DNA from 3 places in the Actinomadura sp. WAC 06369 genome. Region 3 is predicted to be linked to each of the others. Evidence: riboswitches for the same ligand, from Rfam matches in the RefSeq annotation. Region 3 holds a riboswitch; each other region holds the start of a gene.

Region 1 (5,795 bases), on a different contig from region 3:
TGACCGGCCTGTTCCCGGGCGGCGACCGGTGACGGCCGCCCGCCTCGACGACGTCCGGGCGGGCGTCCGCGACTGGTGCCGGGACCACGTCCCGAAGGACTGGCGGCGCGCCCAGACCGGCGTCCCCGACGAGGAGTTCGCCGCCTTCCAGAAGGAGTGGTTCCAGGAGCTGCGGCGGGCCGGGTACGCCGTCCCGCACTGGCCCGCCGCGTGGGGCGGCGGGATGCCCGTCGCCGAGCAGGCCGTCCTCTACGAGGAACTCGCCGCCCACGACGCGCCCCGCCTCGTCCTGGCGTTCGTCGCGATCCACCACGCGGCGGCCACGCTGCTCGCGGCGGGCACCGACGCCCAGCGCCGCCGGCACCTGCCCGCGATCCTCGACGGCGAGATCTGGGCGCAGGGCTTCTCCGAGCCCGACGCCGGATCCGACCTCGCCGCGCTGCGGACGTCCGCGCGCCGGGAGGGCGACGCCTACGTCGTCAACGGGCAGAAGTGCTGGGCGAGCGGCGCCGCGCACGCCGACTGGTGCCTCCTGCTGGCCCGCACCGACCCGGACGCGCCGAAGCGGCACGGCATCTCCTACTTCCTCATGGACATGCGGACGCCCGGCATCGAGGTGCGCCCCACCCGGCAGGCCACCGGCGAGGCGCACTTCTGCGAGATCTTCCTGGACGACGTCGCCGTCCCCGCCGCGAACCGGATCGGGCCCGAGAACGGGGGCTGGCGCGTGGCGCAGCGGACCCTCGGCGCCGAACGCGGCATGACCATGCTCGAACTCGCCGAACGCCTCGCGGGCGGCTTCCGCCGGCTCGTCGGCCTGTGCGGGCGGACCGGCGCGCTCGACGACCCGCCGACCGCGGACCGGCTCGCCGCCCTGGAGACCGAGCTGGCGGGGCTGCGCGCCCTCTGCGCGAACCTGGTCGCGAGCGGCGGCCCCGGCCCGGCGGACGCCTCGATCGTGAAGCTGCTCTACAGCGAGCTGCTGCAGCGCATCACCGACCTCGGCGCCGAGGCAGCCGGGCTGACCGGCCACACCGACCTGCGCAAACCCCTGTCGAGCGGGTGGGAGTCGGGCGCCTGGCCGCTGGACTTCATCGCCTCGTGGGAGTGGACGATCCCGGGCGGCACCAGCGAGATCCAGCGCACCATCATCGGCGAGCGCGGGCTCGGCCTGCCCCGCGAACCGGGGGAGGGCCGATGACCGCCGACCTGTCCGAGTTCCACGACGAGCTGCGCGCGTCCGCGTCCGGGCTGCTCGCGAAGCGGGCGGACTGGCGCGCCGTCGCCGCCGCCGGCTGGACCGGCCTGGAGGTCCCCGCCGCGTTCGGCGGCGCGGGCGGCACGTTCGCCGAGGCCGCGGTCGTCCTGCGGGAGATCGGCCGGGCCGCCGCGCCCGGCCCGTACCCGTCGGTCGCGGCGCTCGCGATCGGGGCGCTCGGCCTGCTGCGCCCGGGCCCGGCCCGCGACGGGCTGCTCCGCGAGACCGTCGCGGGCACCGCCGTCCCCGTCGTCGCGATGGACGCCGACGGCATCGACGGCGCGGAGGCGTTCCGGGTCACGGACGGGCCGCGCGGTGGGCCGCGGCTGGACGGCTCGGCCGGGTTCGTCCTCGACGCCGCCGCCGCGGACCGCGTCCTCGTCCCGGCCCTGGACCCGGACGGCCGCGCCGTCGTCGTCGACGTCGCCGCGGCCGACCTGGGCATCGAGGACCGCCCCGTCCTCGACGCCACCCGCAGCCTCGGCCGCGTGACCGCCGACGGCGTCGCCGTCCGGCCCGGGGCGGTGCACCGCTACCGCGTCCCGGACGCGCCGCGGCGGCTGCGCGACCGCGCCGCCGTCGCCGTCGCCTGCGACAGCCTCGGGCTCGCCGAGGCGATGCTCGACGCGACCGTCGCGCACGCGGGCGCCCGGCGCCAGTTCGGCCGTCCGATCGGGTCGTTCCAGGCGGTGAAGCACGCGTGCGCCGACATGCTCGTCCGGGTGTCGGTGGCCCGCGAACTGGTGGCCGCGGCGGTCGCGGCGGACGGCGGGCCGGACGCCGCCGTCACCGCCGCCATGGCGAAGTCGTACGCCTGCGCGGCCGCGGTCGAGGTCGCGGGAAAGGCGATGCAGCTGCACGGCGGCATGGGGTACACGTGGGAGAGCGGCGTCCACGTGTACCTCAAGCGCGCGGCCCTCAACCGCTCCCTGTTCGGGACGCCCGCGCGGCACCGCGCCCGCCTGGCCGAACGCTACGCCCGCGCGTGACGCGGCGGCCGGCCCGGTGGGCGGGGCGGTGGGCGGGGCGGTCAGAGGGGGCGGTCGGCGAGGACCTTGCGCAGCTTCTCCTGCGCCCGCGCCGCCTCCCGCGCCCGGTAGGCGATCGGCATGTAGCGGAGCCGCTCGGGCAGCAGCGGCGTGCCGCGGCCGATGACCGCCGCGACGGCGCGCAGGCGGCGCTCGTCCGACGCCGACCAGGACAGGCCGAGCTTGTCGCGGGCCGCCGGCGGCAGCGTGCCGACCGTGATCAGCCGTCCGAGCCTGCCCCCGACGAGGCTCAGCGGCGCCACCATCGGCCGCAGCCGCGCCGGGACGTTCGGGGGCACCTTGTCCATGCTGCCGAGGACTTCGAGGGCGACCTTGTGCGGGACGAGCGTGTTCTCGACCATGTCGTCGAAGTAGTCCCAGTAGTCGGCGACCGTCGCCGGGAACATCCGCTCGGGCACCCGCAGGATGCGGCCGAGGTCGAGGAACTCCTCGTAGACCCGCCGCTGCTCCTCGTCGCCCATCGGTTCCGGCGCGAAGTAGCGGGACGCGGTCACCGCGGCGTAGAAGCCGGTCAGGTGCACCCACGCCCACGGCTCGGCGGACAGCGCGTGGTGCCGGTTCCCGTCCTCGTCGACCGCGCTGAGCGGCTTGTGCATCTCCCGGAGGCGGCGGCCCTCGTCGATGGCCTCCTGCCCGCCGTACACCCAGGTCTGCACCGACGCGAAGCTGCGCATGGCGCGTCCCACCGGGTCGGTGCGGAAGCTCGACAGCCGGTCCACCACGGCGCCGATCGCCGGGTGCATCGTCTGCAGGATGAAGACGCTGTTGCCCGCGACCGCGGAGCTGTACAGGCCCATCGTGTCCCACAGGATCGAGCCCGGTCCGAAGGGGACCGGTTCTCGGCCGCGCTCCGCGGCCGGGACGATCTTCCCGGTCGCCGGCTGCTCGGTCGCCGACCGCCCGGTCGTCAACTGCTCGGTCGTCATCTCCTCGTCTTCCTTCCGCGCGCAGGGGGCTACGGGATAAGTTGAACGCGAATAAGTAGTCGCTTACAAGTCGCGTTCGCTGTGAGGTGCCGCATGAGCCGCCCACCTGGACTGACGCCCCGGAGGGTCCCCCGGCAGGACCGGTCGCGCCGCACGGTCGAAAGGATCCTGGACGCCGCCACTCGCGTTCTCGCCGACCGCGGGTACGACGGCGCGTCCACCAACCGCATCGCCGCGGCCGCCGGGATCAGCAACGGATCGCTTTACCAGTACTTCCCGAACAAGGACGCCATCATGGTCGCGGTGGTCGACCGGTTCGCCGACCACCTCACCGAGCGGCTCGGCGCCCAGATCGACGCCACGATGACCGAGCCGTGGCCGGTCGCGGGCCGCGCCCTCCTGGACGTCCAGATCCGGCTCTTCGAGGAGCACGCCGACCTGCTGCGCATCATCGTCGAGCAGATCCCGCGGCTCGGCCCGTTCGACAAGCTCGCGGGGCTCCAGCGGCGGCTGACCGACCTGGTCCGCGTCCAGCTCCTGCTGAACCGGTCCGATTTCCGCGAGGACCTGGACGTCGACACGACGCTGTGGATGCTGACCGAGATCGTCGGCTCGGTCTCGGTGCGGTACGTGCTCGACCGCCCGCCCGTCCCGCACGAGCGCATGGTGGACGAGCTCGCCGACCTCGTCATCGGCTACCTGCGGGGCTGACCGCCGCCGGTGGGGCGGACTTGGCCTCCCATTTGCGGTCTTTTGGGGCTTTGGTACCGTCATGCCCACATCGGCGCCCGGAGGGGCGCCCAGACCATCGATCAGTGTCCGCGTCACCCCGGCGCGCGTGCGTGCGGGGGACGGCGGCGACGCCGAGTCCGCGTCCGCGCGGAGCCGGGGAACCAGCGCGATCGACGCCCGGACCGGCCGGTCCGCGTCGCTTCGCAGGGGTGAATCGGCGCCTCGCCACGAGGCGCCGTAGGGCGTCTTCCATGCCCGAATCCGTCAGCTAACCCGGTAGGCGGCATGGAAGGAGTAGCCGTGATAGGTCGGCACGCCATTTCAACGAAAGTCACCGCCCCGCTGGCCGGCATGGCCCTCGCGGGCATCTTCGCCGGGTCCCTCGCCCTCGCGTCGTCGGGCGGCGACGAGGACCCCGGCGGCGACCGGCGCGCCGCGGCGCTCTCGGCGCACCGCGCCGCGCCGTCGGCGGCCCCCGAGGAGCGCGAGAGCGGCCCCCCGAAGCTCCCGGCCGACTGCAAGCCGAAGGAGGCCGCCGACCTCGACCACGGCAACGGGCGCATCCCGGACGAGGAGCTGTGCCCGCTGCCGCAGGAGGACGAGTCGCTCCGGGCCGACGCCGCCGCCGCGTTCTACGAGCTGAACGCCGCCTACCACGAGCGGTTCGGCGAGGAGATGTGCGTCCGCAGCTCCTACCGGAGCTACGAGCGGCAGGCGGAGCTGTACGCGAGCATGCCCGCGGGCATGGCCGCGGCGCCCGGCAACAGCAAGCACGGGCTCGGCATCGCCGCCGACCTGTGCGGCGGCGTCGAGGAAGAGGGCACGCCGCAGTTCGAGTGGCTGGAGGACAACGCCGAGGAGTACGGCTGGATCCACCCGGCCTGGGCCTACAGCAACCCGTACGAGCCCTGGCACTGGGAGTTCGACGTCGGCCAGAACGACTGACCTCCCGGGGTGCCCCCGGGGGCGCCGAACGTCCGGGGGCGGGCGGCCCGCCCGCTCGCCCCCGAGCGCTGCGGGCGGGCGTTGCGCCCCGCCCCGCCCGGTGCAAGAATCCCATTCGTGTGAGCGAGAATCATCTTCCCGGCCGGTCGGACGACGTCGCGGACCGCATCGCCCGGCGCACCCTGGCCAAGCGGGGCGCGGCCTACGCCGGCGAGGTGCGCCGCCTCCTCGACGCCGCGCTCGAGGTCATGCGGGAGCGCGGGACGGCGTCGCGCCCGCGCGTCGCGGACATCGTGAGCGCCGCGGGGCTGTCCAACGAGGCGTTCTACCGCCACTTCCGCTCGAAGGACGCGCTGGTCGCCGCGCTGCTCGAGGACGGCACCGAACGCCTGCACGGCTACGTCGCGCACCGGATGGCCAAGGAGCCGACCCCGGAGCGGCGGGTGCGGGCCTGGGTCGGCGGCGTGTTCACCCAAGCCCGCGAGGAGATCGCCGCCACGACGCGCGCGGTCCTGTGGAACGCGGGGGCGCTGAGCGAACTGGCAGGCTCCAAACCGCCCGTCGCCAGCGGCCGCCTCGCCGAACTGCTGCCCGGCCCCTTCCGCGAACTCGGCAGCGACGACCCCCTCCTCGACGCCTCGCTCGCCGCCCACGCGACCTTCGGCCTGCTCGCGGACTACGTGTGGGGCGGCACCGAACCCACGGACGGCGACGTGGAACGCGTCACGGCGTTCTGCCTCCGCGCGATCACACCGGCGAGGACCGGAGCGGAGGACGGGGGCGCCGGCCCGCGGGCGCGGTGAGCCGCCGGGTCACCTCCCGGGCTTGCGGGCGACCCCGCACGCCCCCAGACCCTCGATCTCGTCGCCGGGCTCCCGCTCGGCG
Region 2 (5,795 bases), on a different contig from region 3:
GCAGGGCCTTCGCTCTGCTGAGCGGAGAACTAGCGGTTGCGGGACGGCTCACGTGGCAGTCACCATGCGTGGCGTCACGGACCCCACACTCGGTCGGAGCGAGTGAACACCGCTGCTCGCGGACGTTGAACCTGAGGCGCATCCGGTGCCGTGTGAACCGGGGGGCGGTGAGGACGCTCTGATTCGCTCACGAGCGGCTAACGGACGATCAAGAAGGCCGGTCCTCCGTGGTGGAGAACCGGCCTCTGAGCTCTGTCGGGACGGCGGGATTTGAACCCACGACCCCTTGACCCCCAGTCAAGTGCGCTGCCAAACTGCGCTACGTCCCGGTGCCTGCCTGTCTCGGCGGGCGTTGATTACTCTAGCGCAGTCCGCGGGGTTGTGCGTACCGGGAATCCGAAGGCCGAGGGTGGCGGTGGGACGGCCTGGACGGTGCGGGGTGTGACGCGGGTCACTCGGTGGGGTAGGGGTTGGTCCCCGGAGGGTCACTGGAACGGGTGAAGTTCGGGCATCCAGGGAAAACCGGGTTAAAGATACGGGTAGGAGACCCGGAAAGGGACGAATAGTCCTTCGTTGGCGTATGTAGCTTTTTTCTCTCGGGGCATGCCGTGCCGAACGGGGGAGTGGCTTGGCCGAAGCGGAGGGGCCGCGCGCGCCGGGGGTGCACGCGGCGGTGCCCGACCTTGAGGACCTGCGGGGGGCCGCGCATGACCGCGCGATCCTGGCCGAGGCGCGGGTCGTGCTGGCACGCAGGCTCGGGGTGCCGCCCGGGGAGGCGCTGCAGCACCTGATCTGGCTCGCGCGCGACCTGGACATGGAGCTCGCCGAGGCGGCGGCGCTGGTGGTCAAGGACGTCGGGGCCGGGGCGGCGGAGGCCGTCGCGGCGGCGCGGCGGGCGCCGCGGGCGGAGGTGGCGCGGACGCGGCGGGCGGTGGTGTCGGAGGCCGAGGACGTGCTGCGGCGGGTCACCGCGGAGGACACCGGGGGCGATCGGGAGATCCTGGCCGGACTGCCGGACGATCCGGTGGCGCGGGCGGTGCTGGACGGCGCGCTGGACTCGGCGGCGCATCTCGTGCCGGTGCGGGGGCCCGAGGGGAATGTCGCGGACTTCCTGTACGCGCGGTTGAACGAGCAGGCGAGGGATCTGTTCGGCCGGGGCGCCGAGAAGCTGACGGGGCGGCGGCTGCTGCAGACGGATCCGGGTGCGGCCCTGACGGGGGTGTTCGAGGAGTACGTGGGGGTCCTCGACGGCGCGGGGACGCTGGAGCGCGATTCGATCATGTACACGACGGCGCAGAGCGGGTTGTCGCGGACGTCGCGGATGAGCGTGCGGTGCGTCCGGGTGCCGACGGGGGTGTGCGTCGTCTGGCGCTACCACAGCAGGGAGGACCGGCTGGCGCGGCGGCTGGAGCGGGTGGAGCGGCTGGCGCAGCTGGGGTTCGGGGAGTGGGACCTGGTGACGGGCGAGGCGTCGTGGACGCCGCAGATGCTCGCGAACTACGGGGTGTCGCAGGACGAGGTGCCGCCGATGCCGCACGATCTGCCGAAGGTGGTGGCCGAGGACGATCTGCCGCTGGTGGAGGAGGCCCTGCAGACGCTGTTCTCGCGGCGGGAGCCGGTGGAGGCCGAGCACCGGGTGATCGGGGCGGACGGGCGGCCGCGGCACCTGTGGGTGTTCGCCGAGCCGGTCCTGGACGACGCGGGCCTGCCGGTGTCGGTGAACATCGTGTCGCAGGACATCACGCGGCGGCGGGGCGTGGAGCGGGCGCTGGCGGACACGCGGCGGCAGATGCTGAAGCAGCAGGCGCGGACGGCGCAGGAGCGGCGGGTCGCGGTGACGCTGCGGCGGGCGATCCTGCCGGACGAGAGCGAGCTGGAGCGGCTGCCGGGAGTGCGGATCGCGCTGCGCAGCCTCGCGGCGGAGAGCGCGGCGCGGATCGGCGGCGACTGGTTCGCGACGCGGGGGATGCCGGACGGACGGGGCCTGTTCGCGATCGGGGACGCGGCGGGGCACGGGCTGCCCGCGGCGGCGGCGATGGCCCGGACGCGGAACGGGCTGCTGGGGCTCGCGTTCACCGGGGAGCCGGCGGGCCGGCTGGTGGGCTGGCTGAACGAGCTGGTGGGGACGATGGACCCGCCCGCGACGGGCACCGCGATCGTGGGGCATTTCGACTCGGGCCGGGGCGTCATGGAGTGGACGTGCGCGGGGCATCCGCCGCCGATCCTCGTGCGGGGCGGGCGGGCGTGGCCGCTCGAGGTCGTCCGGGATCCGATGCTGGGGGCGATGCCGGGGTGGGAGTACACGACGATCAAGACTCCGCTGGTGCGGGGCGACATGGTCTTCCTGTACACCGACGGCCTGGTGGAGCGCCGGGACGCGGATCTGGACGAGCGCATCGAGCGGCTCACGCGGATCCTGGAGGAGGGGTCGGGCCGTCCGGAGGTGGCGCTCGACGAGGTGCTGGCGCGGATGGAGCACGACCGGGCGGCGGACGACACCACCCTGTTCGCGCTCCGGGTCGAGTGACGGACGCCGCCTCTGACCTGCGCCGATGCGGTGGTGTGACTTAGGGCACAGCCAAGGCGGCGGTGGGCGGCCCGGGGGGCGGTGCCGGGCCGTCGCGCCGGGCGTCTCGTCGATCTCCGGGGGCGCCGGACGGCGGTGCCCGGCAACCCCTGTGCGCCAAGGGTTCCGGGACCGCCGATAAAGATCGGGAAGAACGGCCCGCGGGTGAGCGTTGGGATGTCCTTGAAGGCCGCTTGACCAGGGAAAAGATCAATTTTGGCCTGGTTTGCTTTCTTTCTGAAGGTTGGTACCTTCAACCCGAATCTCGCAGCGCGATCCACGCGTTGTACCGGCCGTGCCAGGGGCGCGGCCGCCGGTCGCGGAGCGGTCCACGCACGCGACGCGCGCCATGCACGCGCGCCCCTTCAAGAGCAGTCGCTCAGAGAAATCCGACAATCCAGCGCCGCACGCGCGGCGTGAAGGCCGAGTCCGCGCAGGTCCACGAGGGCCGCAGCGGAGCCGGGGACCCAAGTTTCTGGGGTGAATCGGCGCGTTTCGAGCGCGCCGTAGGGCTCTTCCATGCCCGAATCCGTCAGCTAACCCGGTAGGCGTCATGGGAGACAAGGAGATTCCCTGCATGACCGGTCGTTTCGATCGACTTACCGAGTCCGTGAAGCGCCTGAACCCCCAGTCCGCGGTCAAGCGGCTGGCCCCCGAACTCGCGATCAAGCGCGTGACCCCCGAGGACCGGGCCGTCGGCGTTGCCGTCGGCGCGGTGCTGGCCGGCGCCGTCGGGCTGTCGGTGTTCAACCCCATGGCGGGAGCGAGCGCGGCCACCGAGGCCGCGGGCCCGACCGTCGAGAAGGCCGCGGCCGTCACGAACACCGCGGCGGAGAAGGCCGAGCCGGCGTCGTCCTCGACGATGAGCCTGGCCGAGGCCAAGGCCGAGGGCTGGAAGGTCCCGCCGCGCGCCGTCGAGGCGTCCGAGGTGATCGACCTCGCCAAGGAGCAGGTCGGCATCGAGGAAGAGGGCCCGGGCAAGATGACCAAGTTCCACGAGTGGTGGACGTCGACGCCGCGCGCCGAGGCGGCCGCGAGCAGCGGCGGCTTCTCGGTGGACGCCTACAACGGCGCCGCGTGGTGCGACATGTTCGTGTCGTGGCTCAGCGCGGAGACCGGTGTCAAGGGCATGGGCTGGGACGCCTACACCGTGTCGCACGCCAAGTGGTTCGAGGACCAGGGCCGCTGGGGCCAGAAGGCCAAGCCGGGCGCCATCGTGTTCTTCGACTGGGGCGCCGGTTCGGACGGCTCCATCGGCGACATCGACCACGTCGGCATCGTCGAGAAGGACAACGGCGACGGCACCGTCAGCACCATCGAGGGCAACAGCAACAACGCCGTCGAGGAAAGGGTCCGCGACAAGGGCCAGATCGTGGGCTACGGCTACCCCGAGTACGCCTGATCGACCGGCACCGGCCGATCACGAAGGCGCCCGGCGCTCCGCCGGGCGCCTTCGGCGTTCGCACGGTAATGCGAACCATTGACAGGCTTTGGCCGCGCTTGGACCTCCCTCCGCCGTTCCTGGAAAGGAATCCCTGGCACGCGGAGGAGCGGAGGGAGGCCCATGCGGGTGCGCCCGGATGTCAGTGTGGTGGTGATCGCCTACAACGACGCGCGGCGGCTGCCCCGGGCGGTCGCCTCGACGCTGGCGCAGTCGCTGCGCTCCGTGGAGACGGTGATCGTGGACGACGCGAGCACCGACCGCACCGGGGACGTCGCGGAGCGCCTCGCCGCCGCGCATCCGGGCCGGGTCCGGGCCGTGCGCCTGCCGGTGAACTCCGGGGGGTGCGGCCGTCCCCGCAACACCGGGGTCGAGCGTTCGGACGGCCGGTTCGTCATGTTCCTCGACAGCGACGACCTGCTGGACCGGCACGCGTGCCTCAACCTGGTGTCCGCCGGCGAGGAGACCGGCGCGGACCTGGTCTCGGGCCTGTGCACGAGGGTGTTCCTGAACCGCCCACCGGACGCGAAGAACCGGACGCGCCCCTGGTATCCGTGGCTGTACGAGCGCAGCGCGGTCTACGGTTCGCTCAGCGAGAACCCCGATCTGCTGTACGACACGCTGTCCACGAACAAGGCGTACCGCAGGGAGTTCCTGGACGAGCACGGGCTGCGGTTCGTCGAGCGCCTCCACTACGAGGACCTGCTGTTCACCGCCGAGGCGTACCTGGCGGCCCGGCGCACCGCGCTGATCCCGCACCGGGTCTACAACTGGCTGGTCAAGGACGCCGCGGCGGGTCTGTCGATCTCCAACCGGCGCGCCGAGCTCGCGAACTTCGCGGACCGGCTGGAGATCCACCGCCGCATCGACATGCTGTTCGCGCTCCGCGGCGCCCACGGGCTGAAGCGCGCCAAGGACGTCAAGTTCCTCAACCACGACCTGCTGCTGTACCTGCGGGAGCTGCGGGGGCGCGACCCCGGGCACCGGGCGCGGTTCCTCGACCTGGCGGCGGGCTACGTCGCCGAGCTGGACCCGCGGGCGTTCGAGGACGCCAACCCGATGGCGGCGGCCGCCGCGTACCTGATCCGGGAGGGCGACCACGCGGCGGCGCTGGCCGCGGCCGAGCACCGGCCCGACCACCCCGTGCTGGGCGCGCCGCTGGCGGAGCGGGACGGCCGGATCTACTGGGGCGCGCGCCCGCCGCGCGGGGGGCTCGGGCGGCGCGTGCTGGACGTCACGGGGTTCGGCTTCCACCTGCGGCCGCTGCGGGAGCTGTGCCCGGGGAACACGGTGACGCGGCTGGAGGTCCGGGACGGCTGCGCCCGCATCGCCGGGCACGTCCTGAACCCGCTCGGCCGGGTGCCGCCGGACGCCGACCTGTCGGCGGTGCTGGTGTTCCGGGACCGCCGCGGGCGGGCGCCGGCGGCGCGGGTCGGCGCGGACGTCGAGCACCGCGGCGACCGGCTGGTCTGGCGGGCGGAGTTCGACCCGCGGCGGTGCGTCCGGCCGATCGGCTTCGTCGACCGGCTGTGGGACGTGCGGCTGCGCGTCACGGTGAACGGCGAGACGATGGTCACCCGCCCGGGGAGCGGCACCGGTTCGCCCCCGCTGAACGACGTGGACCTTCCGGTGCGGCCGCGGCTGACCCGCCTCGCCGGGGACGTCCTGCGCTCGCACGTGACCGCGGCCGGGCACCTGTCGTTCGTCCTGGACGGGCGCGGCCGCGGCGCGCGGTTCGCGGGGGCGGTCGTGCGGGGCGCGGCGGGGACCCCGGCGGGTCGGAACTCG
Region 3 (5,795 bases):
TCTCGTCGGACCGCGAGGTGGCCGACGCGGCGCGGCGGGCGAATGCGCGGCCCTGCCCGTCGACGCTTCTGCTGCGGCGGCTCGGCCGTTCCTGAGTGAGAAATCTCCCAGGCCCGCGGGCCGGGACGCCGCCGCCTCCGGCGTTGTGTGATCTTGTGGTGACCAAAAGTGGGTGTTCGGCGGAGAAGGCAAGCAAATAGTGATGAACCGGTTGTGAGCGGTGTGGGGCCTCGCTACTGTCGTCGGCTGATTGTGTCGTCGACGAGAGGGGCTGATTTCGACCGTGACCGATGATCACATCGGGGAGCCCACGCGCCGCAAGGGCGGGCTCGGGACGGCGAGAGCGTTTCGCGGGCTGGCGGTCGCCGCCTGCCTCGCCGTGACGACCTCGCTGGTGTCCGCCCCGGTGGCGGCGCACGCCGACCCGCAGCCCACGGCCGCGGAGGCGCAGGAGAAGCTCGACGAACTGAACAAGAAGGTCGACCAGTACGTCGAGAAGTACAACGACATCGGTGAGAAGCTCAAGATCGCCAAGAAGAAGTACCAGGCGGCGAACAAGAGCGCGACCGAAGAGCAGGCGAAGTTCGAGGAGCAGCGCCGGACCGTCGCCCAGATGGCCGCCAACGCCTACAAGAAGGGCGGCGACGACGCCACGAACGTGGCGAGCTTCGCCAGCAGCGACGACCCGCAGGCGATCCTCGACCAGTCCGCGGTCTTCTCGCTGCTGTCGCGCGAGCGCAGCTCCGAGCTCACGCAGTTCATCGCCACCGCTCAGCGGCTCCGCCGGGAGCAGGCGGCGGCCAAGACCGCCTACGAGGAGGTCAAGGCCAAGTCCGACGAGATCAAGAAGCAGAAGGCCAAGGTCGAGAAGGAGATCGACAAGCAGCAGAAGCTTGTCCGCCGCCTCGGCGGCACGACCTCCTCCTCGAGCGGTTCGGGCAGCGTCGGCGGTACCTACAACGGTCCCGCCAGCGGCGCTGCGGGCACGGCGCTCGACTTCGCCTACGCCCAGCTCGGCAAGCCGTACGAGTACGGCGCCGAGGGCCCGAGCACCTACGACTGCTCCGGTCTCACCATGAAGGCGTGGGGCGCGGCGGGCGTGAGCATCACGCGCACCACGAACTCGCAGTGGGCCGCCACCAAGCGGGTCGCGAAGAGCGACCTGCAGCCCGGCGACCTGGTGTTCTTCAGCGGCCTCGGGCACGTGGGCATGTACGTCGGCAACGGCCAGATGATCCACGCGCCGCGTACCGGCAAGAACGTCGAGGTCGTGAGCATCACCTCGGGTTACTACCTGAACAACTACTACGGCGCCGGGCGCCCCTGACACACACCCCCGGGTGCCAGGAGCGCCCCGCGACGCGGGCCTCGGCCGAGGTCCCGGAGCGGGCGCCGGAGACGACGGACCAGGTCCTACCTGGTCCGTTGTCGTTTTAGTGGGGATTTGCCTCCGCTTGAAGCTTTGGTACGTTGTCCTCACTCGCGGCGCCCTCCAGACGCCGCGGCCCGCACGGCACATCCAGTGGTCGTGCGACGGGCGGCGCGCCCCACGCGCCGTCTCCCCCCTTCCGGCGGCACGCCCCACGTGTCGCCTCCCCCCGGCGGCACGTCCCCCGTGCCGCCCGCGGCACCGCGACGGTGCCGCGGCGGTCCCGCCGAGGCCCCGCCTCCGCGAGACCAGGCCGGCCACCCGCCCCGTGCGCACGCGGCAGCGTGCATGGAGCTGTCAGCGTTCCACGAGGTGAGGGCACGGCCCGGGCGGTTCCCCTGGACAGGGCCCGCCGTCATCACAACAGCAGCGCCGCTCGATCGCAGCGGCACGCCGAATCCGCCTCGCGCGGAGCCGGGGACCCATTCGCGTCGGAGTCCGGACCGTTCCGGACGGGCATTCCGACGCCGGGGTGAATCGGTCCGTCCCCTGGACACGTCCAGCGGACGGCCGTAGGGCCACTTCCCGCCCGAACCCGTCAGCTAACCCGGTAGGCGTCTGGAAGAAACGGAGTGTGAATTCTGTCCGACATCCCCTCAGAAATTCGTCGGGAGACGATTCTCGACGCGTCCCGCATGCCCTTTGACGGACATGTGAGGACCATCTAGCCGAAACGGCATTCCAGGGCGCGGCCGCCGGCCGACCGGCGGCCGCGCCCTCCGCCTCCCCGCGGGCACCGCGCCCCGGGAGGCCGACCATCCGCACCGGCGCGCCCGCCCCCGGGCGCGCCGCCGCCGAGTCCGCCGCGGCCGCGCACGGCCGCCCGCGGAGCCGGGGACCCACCAGTTCTTTCGGGGTGAATCGGCCTGCCCCCAGGCCGTAGGGCGGCTTCCACGCCCGAACCCGTCAGCTAACCCGGTAGGCGGAATGGAAGCCAAGGAGCAATCCCCGTGGCAGGCAAGCACCGGGCCGCCAGGCGACGCACGCCCGGCCCGTTCCCCCTTTCCAACCCCCTCCCCTCCGCCCTGCGGAGGTCCCCCCGGTCGTGGAGCGCCATTCCCCTCTCGTGGCGCACCACCGGCGGCGTCGTCGTCGGCGCGGCCGTCCTCGGCACCGCCGCGGCGACCGCGCAGGCGTCGGTCCTGCAGTTCGACTCCGGAACCGCCAAGACCGCGGCCGAGTTCGCGGTCGTGCAGGACGGCGGCGACCGGGGCTCCGGCGGCTCCGCGGCGTCCGACGACGCCGGGGAGCCCGGCGGAGACGACGCGGGCGCCGGTTCCGGCTCCGGGTCCGGCGGCGGCTCCGGCGACGCCGGGTCCGGCGCGTCCGGGGACGGCGGGTCGGAGGAGAAGAAGAAGAGCAAGCCCACCGCGCAGGACGCCATCGCGATGGCGGAGAAGCAGGTGGGCATCAAGGAGGACGCCAACGGCGAGACGAAGTTCAACGACTGGTACGTCGAATCGGAACGGTCCAAGAAGACGGTCGAGCGGGACGGCGGTTCCCTCGCCGGCTACAGCGACGCCGCCTGGTGCAGCATGTTCATCTCGTGGATCGGCTCCCAGATCGGGGCCGACGACCAGTTCGGGCACGACGCCTACACCGTCACGCACGCGCAGTGGTTCAAGGACGAGGGCCGCTGGGGCACCGAGCCCGAACCGGGCGCCATCGTCTTCTTCGACTGGGGCGGCAGCAGCTCCATCGACGCCATCGACCACGTCGGCATGGTGATCGAGAAGATCGACGACGGCACCGTCAAGACGGTGGAGGGCAACACCGACAGCGCCGTCAAGATCCGCGAGCGCTCGACCTCGACCATCGTCGGCTACGGCTACCCCGAGTACGCCGAGAAGTGACACGACCGGATTGACACCGTCCGGGCGGGTCCTCCGGGTACATGCGTCCGGGGGCACAGGTCCGGGTGCATAGGATCGCGCCCATGAAGGACGACCCCGCCCCGGACGGCGCGCGCGGCCCCGTCTCGCGCCGCAGGGTTCTCGCCCTCGGCGCGGGCGGGGCCGCGCTGCTCGCGGCGGGCGGCGCGGGCCTGCTCGGCGCCCGCTCCGGCGCGGCCGGCCCAGCCCCCGGCCGGACCGCGGACCGGACGGGCGACACGGCGCGGGCGGCGGGCCCGTTCGAGCCCGCGCGGGCCGCGGCCGTCCTCGCCCGCCGCGCCGAGGCGGTCCGGACCGGCGACCGCGCCGCGTTCCTCGCGACCGTCGCCGCCGCGCCCGAAGGGTTCCGCGACGCGGAGGCGCGCCGCTTCGACAACCTGCGCCGGCTCCCGCTCGGCCGCTGGCGCGAGGAGGTCGTCGACCCCCGCCTCGACGAGGACGGCGACGCGGTGGTCGTCCGCGTCGAGACCCGCTACCGGTTCCGCGGCTTCGACGACGGCGACGCCGCGCGCGTCCGCCAGCTGACGTTCGCGCCGCGCTCCGGCGCGTGGGCCGTGACCGGCGACGGCTCGGCCCGCGGGTTCGCCGACGACGCCGCGATCTGGGACGCCGGGCCGCTCGCCGTCGCCGCGGGCGCCGCGAGCCTCGTCATCGGCGACACGACCGGGCTGGACGGCCTCGCCGCGCTGCTCGACGCCGCGGTGCCGGCCGTCACCGACGTCGTCGGCACCGGCTGGGCGCGCCGCGCGGTGGCGCTCGCGCCCGCCGACCCCGCCCTGGCCGCGGAGCTCGCCGGGCCGGGGACGGACGTCGCGTCGTTCGCCGCCCTCGCCGCCGTCACCCCCGGCCCCGGCGGGAAGGGCGGGCGGGACCGCGTCGTCGTCTCGCCCGCGCCGTTCGGCCGCCTCAACGACCTCGGCCGCCGGGTCGTCCTCACGCACGAGCTGACCCACGTCGCGACCGGCGGCGCCCGCGACGACACGACCCCGCTGTGGCTCATCGAGGGGTTCGCCGACTACGTCGGGTACCGCGGCGCGGGCATCGGCGTCCGCGACGCCGCCGCCGAGCTGCGCCGCGAGGTGGCGGCCGGGCGGGTCCCCGCGGGACTGCCCGCGCCGGACGACTTCGCCGGCGACGCGCGGCGGCTGTCGCAGGCGTACCAGGAGTCCTGGCTCGCCTGCCGGATGATCGCGGAGCGGTACGGTGAGGCGACGCTCGTCCGGCTCTACCGGGCCGCCGGGCGCACCCCCCTGGAGACCGCGCTGCGCGAGGAGCTGGGCCTCGCCCCGGACCGCTTCACCGCGCGGTGGCGCGCCTACCTGACGAAGGAGCTCACGTGAGCCAGCAGGACGGGCGGCTGCGGCGCCCCCGGATCGCCGCGACCGTCGCCGCCGCCGCGCTGTTCGCCGCGGTCGGGACCGTCCTGGCGCTGACCACCCCGTGGAACCCGCTGCCCGGCCCGGTCCCCGGCGGCCGCACGGCCCCCGACCCGGCCGCGGACCACTCCCCCGCCGAGATCGCCCGCAGCGCCGCGTTCGACTCCGCGCTCAACCCGCCCGCGTACGCGGGGCTCGCCGCCGGGCTCGCGGTGGTGCTCCTGCTCGGCCTGACGCCGCTGGGCGCGCGGCTCATCCGGTTCGCGACGGCGCGCGTGCCGCGCCGCCCGCTGCGCGTCCTCGTCGCCGCCGCGGCGGTGACGACGCTGCTGTGGCTCGCCGGACTGCCGTTCGACGTCTGGGGCGAGACGGTGCTGCGCGACTACGGGCTCTCCACGCAGAGCTGGCCCGCGTGGTTCGCGGACGAGCTGAAGTCGCTCGGCCTCACGTGGGTCGTCTACGGCCTCGTACTGCTGCTCCTGTACGCGGCGGTGCGCCGCTTCCCCCGCTACTGGTGGACGGGCGCCGCCGCCGGCGGCTTCACGCTCGTCGTCGCGGCGTCGTTCGCGTACCCGGTGGTGGTGGAGCCGGTCTTCAACCGGTTCCACTCGCTGCCCGAGGGGCGGCTGCGCACCGACCTGCTGGCGATGGCCGAACGCGACGGCGTCCCGGTCGAGGACGTCCTCGTCGCGGACGCGTCCCGCCGGACGACCTCGCTGAACGCCTACGTGTCCGGGTTCGGCTCGACGCGCCGGATCGTCCTGTACGACACGCTGCTGGAGTCGCCGCCGGAGCGGGTGGAGTCCATCGTCGGGCACGAGCTCGGCCACGCCGACGACGGGGACGTGCTGTGGGGGACGCTCGTGGGGGCGCTCGCCGTCGCGGGCGGCGTGTGCCTGCTGTACCCGCTGATGACGTCGCCGCGGCTGCTGCGCCGCGCCGGGGTCGTCCCGCGCGGCGGAAGCGCCCCCGAAGCGGCCACCGGCGCGGACGAGAGCACCGGCGCCGACGCCACCGCGGGCGCCGCCGCGCGGGGCGGCGGGGCCGCGGACCCGCGGTCGGTCGCGCTCGTCGTGGCGCTGCTGGCGGTCGCGATGC

What was found. Region 3 has a riboswitch for cyclic di-AMP ahead of DMH08_RS22365 (CHAP domain-containing protein). Riboswitches for the same ligand answer to the same signal wherever they lie in the genome.
Region 1: it holds a riboswitch for cyclic di-AMP, as region 3 does, so the genes downstream of both, DMH08_RS02510 (M15 family metallopeptidase) here and DMH08_RS22365 (CHAP domain-containing protein) in region 3, are expected to answer to the same signal.
Region 2: it holds a riboswitch for cyclic di-AMP, as region 3 does, so the genes downstream of both, DMH08_RS02665 (CHAP domain-containing protein) here and DMH08_RS22365 (CHAP domain-containing protein) in region 3, are expected to answer to the same signal.

Annotation. Positions count from the first base shown of each region.
Region 1 is NZ_QHJN01000006.1:19,594-25,388, forward strand. Features, by position in the region: gene DMH08_RS02485 (acyl-CoA dehydrogenase family protein) at 1-32, shown strand, start outside; gene DMH08_RS02490 (acyl-CoA dehydrogenase family protein) at 29-1,201, shown strand; gene DMH08_RS02495 (acyl-CoA dehydrogenase family protein) at 1,198-2,247, shown strand; gene DMH08_RS02500 (oxygenase MpaB family protein) at 2,289-3,233, opposite strand; gene DMH08_RS02505 (TetR/AcrR family transcriptional regulator) at 3,327-3,944, shown strand; cyclic di-AMP (ydaO/yuaA leader) riboswitch at 4,085-4,262, shown strand; gene DMH08_RS02510 (M15 family metallopeptidase) at 4,266-4,910, shown strand; gene DMH08_RS02515 (TetR/AcrR family transcriptional regulator) at 5,030-5,713, shown strand; gene DMH08_RS02520 (SAM-dependent methyltransferase) at 5,723-5,795, opposite strand, start outside.
Region 2 is NZ_QHJN01000006.1:56,464-62,258, forward strand. Features, by position in the region: tRNA gene DMH08_RS02655 (tRNA-Pro) at 256-329, opposite strand; gene DMH08_RS42285 (PP2C family protein-serine/threonine phosphatase) at 629-2,527, shown strand; cyclic di-AMP (ydaO/yuaA leader) riboswitch at 2,978-3,131, shown strand; gene DMH08_RS02665 (CHAP domain-containing protein) at 3,144-3,968, shown strand; gene DMH08_RS02670 (bifunctional glycosyltransferase/CDP-glycerol:glycerophosphate glycerophosphotransferase) at 4,131-5,795, shown strand, end outside.
Region 3 is NZ_QHJN01000084.1:5,902-11,696, reverse strand. Features, by position in the region: gene DMH08_RS22375 (NYN domain-containing protein) at 1-95, shown strand, start outside; gene DMH08_RS22370 (C40 family peptidase) at 284-1,327, shown strand; cyclic di-AMP (ydaO/yuaA leader) riboswitch at 1,811-2,001, shown strand; cyclic di-AMP (ydaO/yuaA leader) riboswitch at 2,240-2,368, shown strand; gene DMH08_RS22365 (CHAP domain-containing protein) at 2,380-3,282, shown strand; gene DMH08_RS22360 (hypothetical protein) at 3,366-4,661, shown strand; gene DMH08_RS22355 (M48 family metallopeptidase) at 4,658-5,795, shown strand, end outside.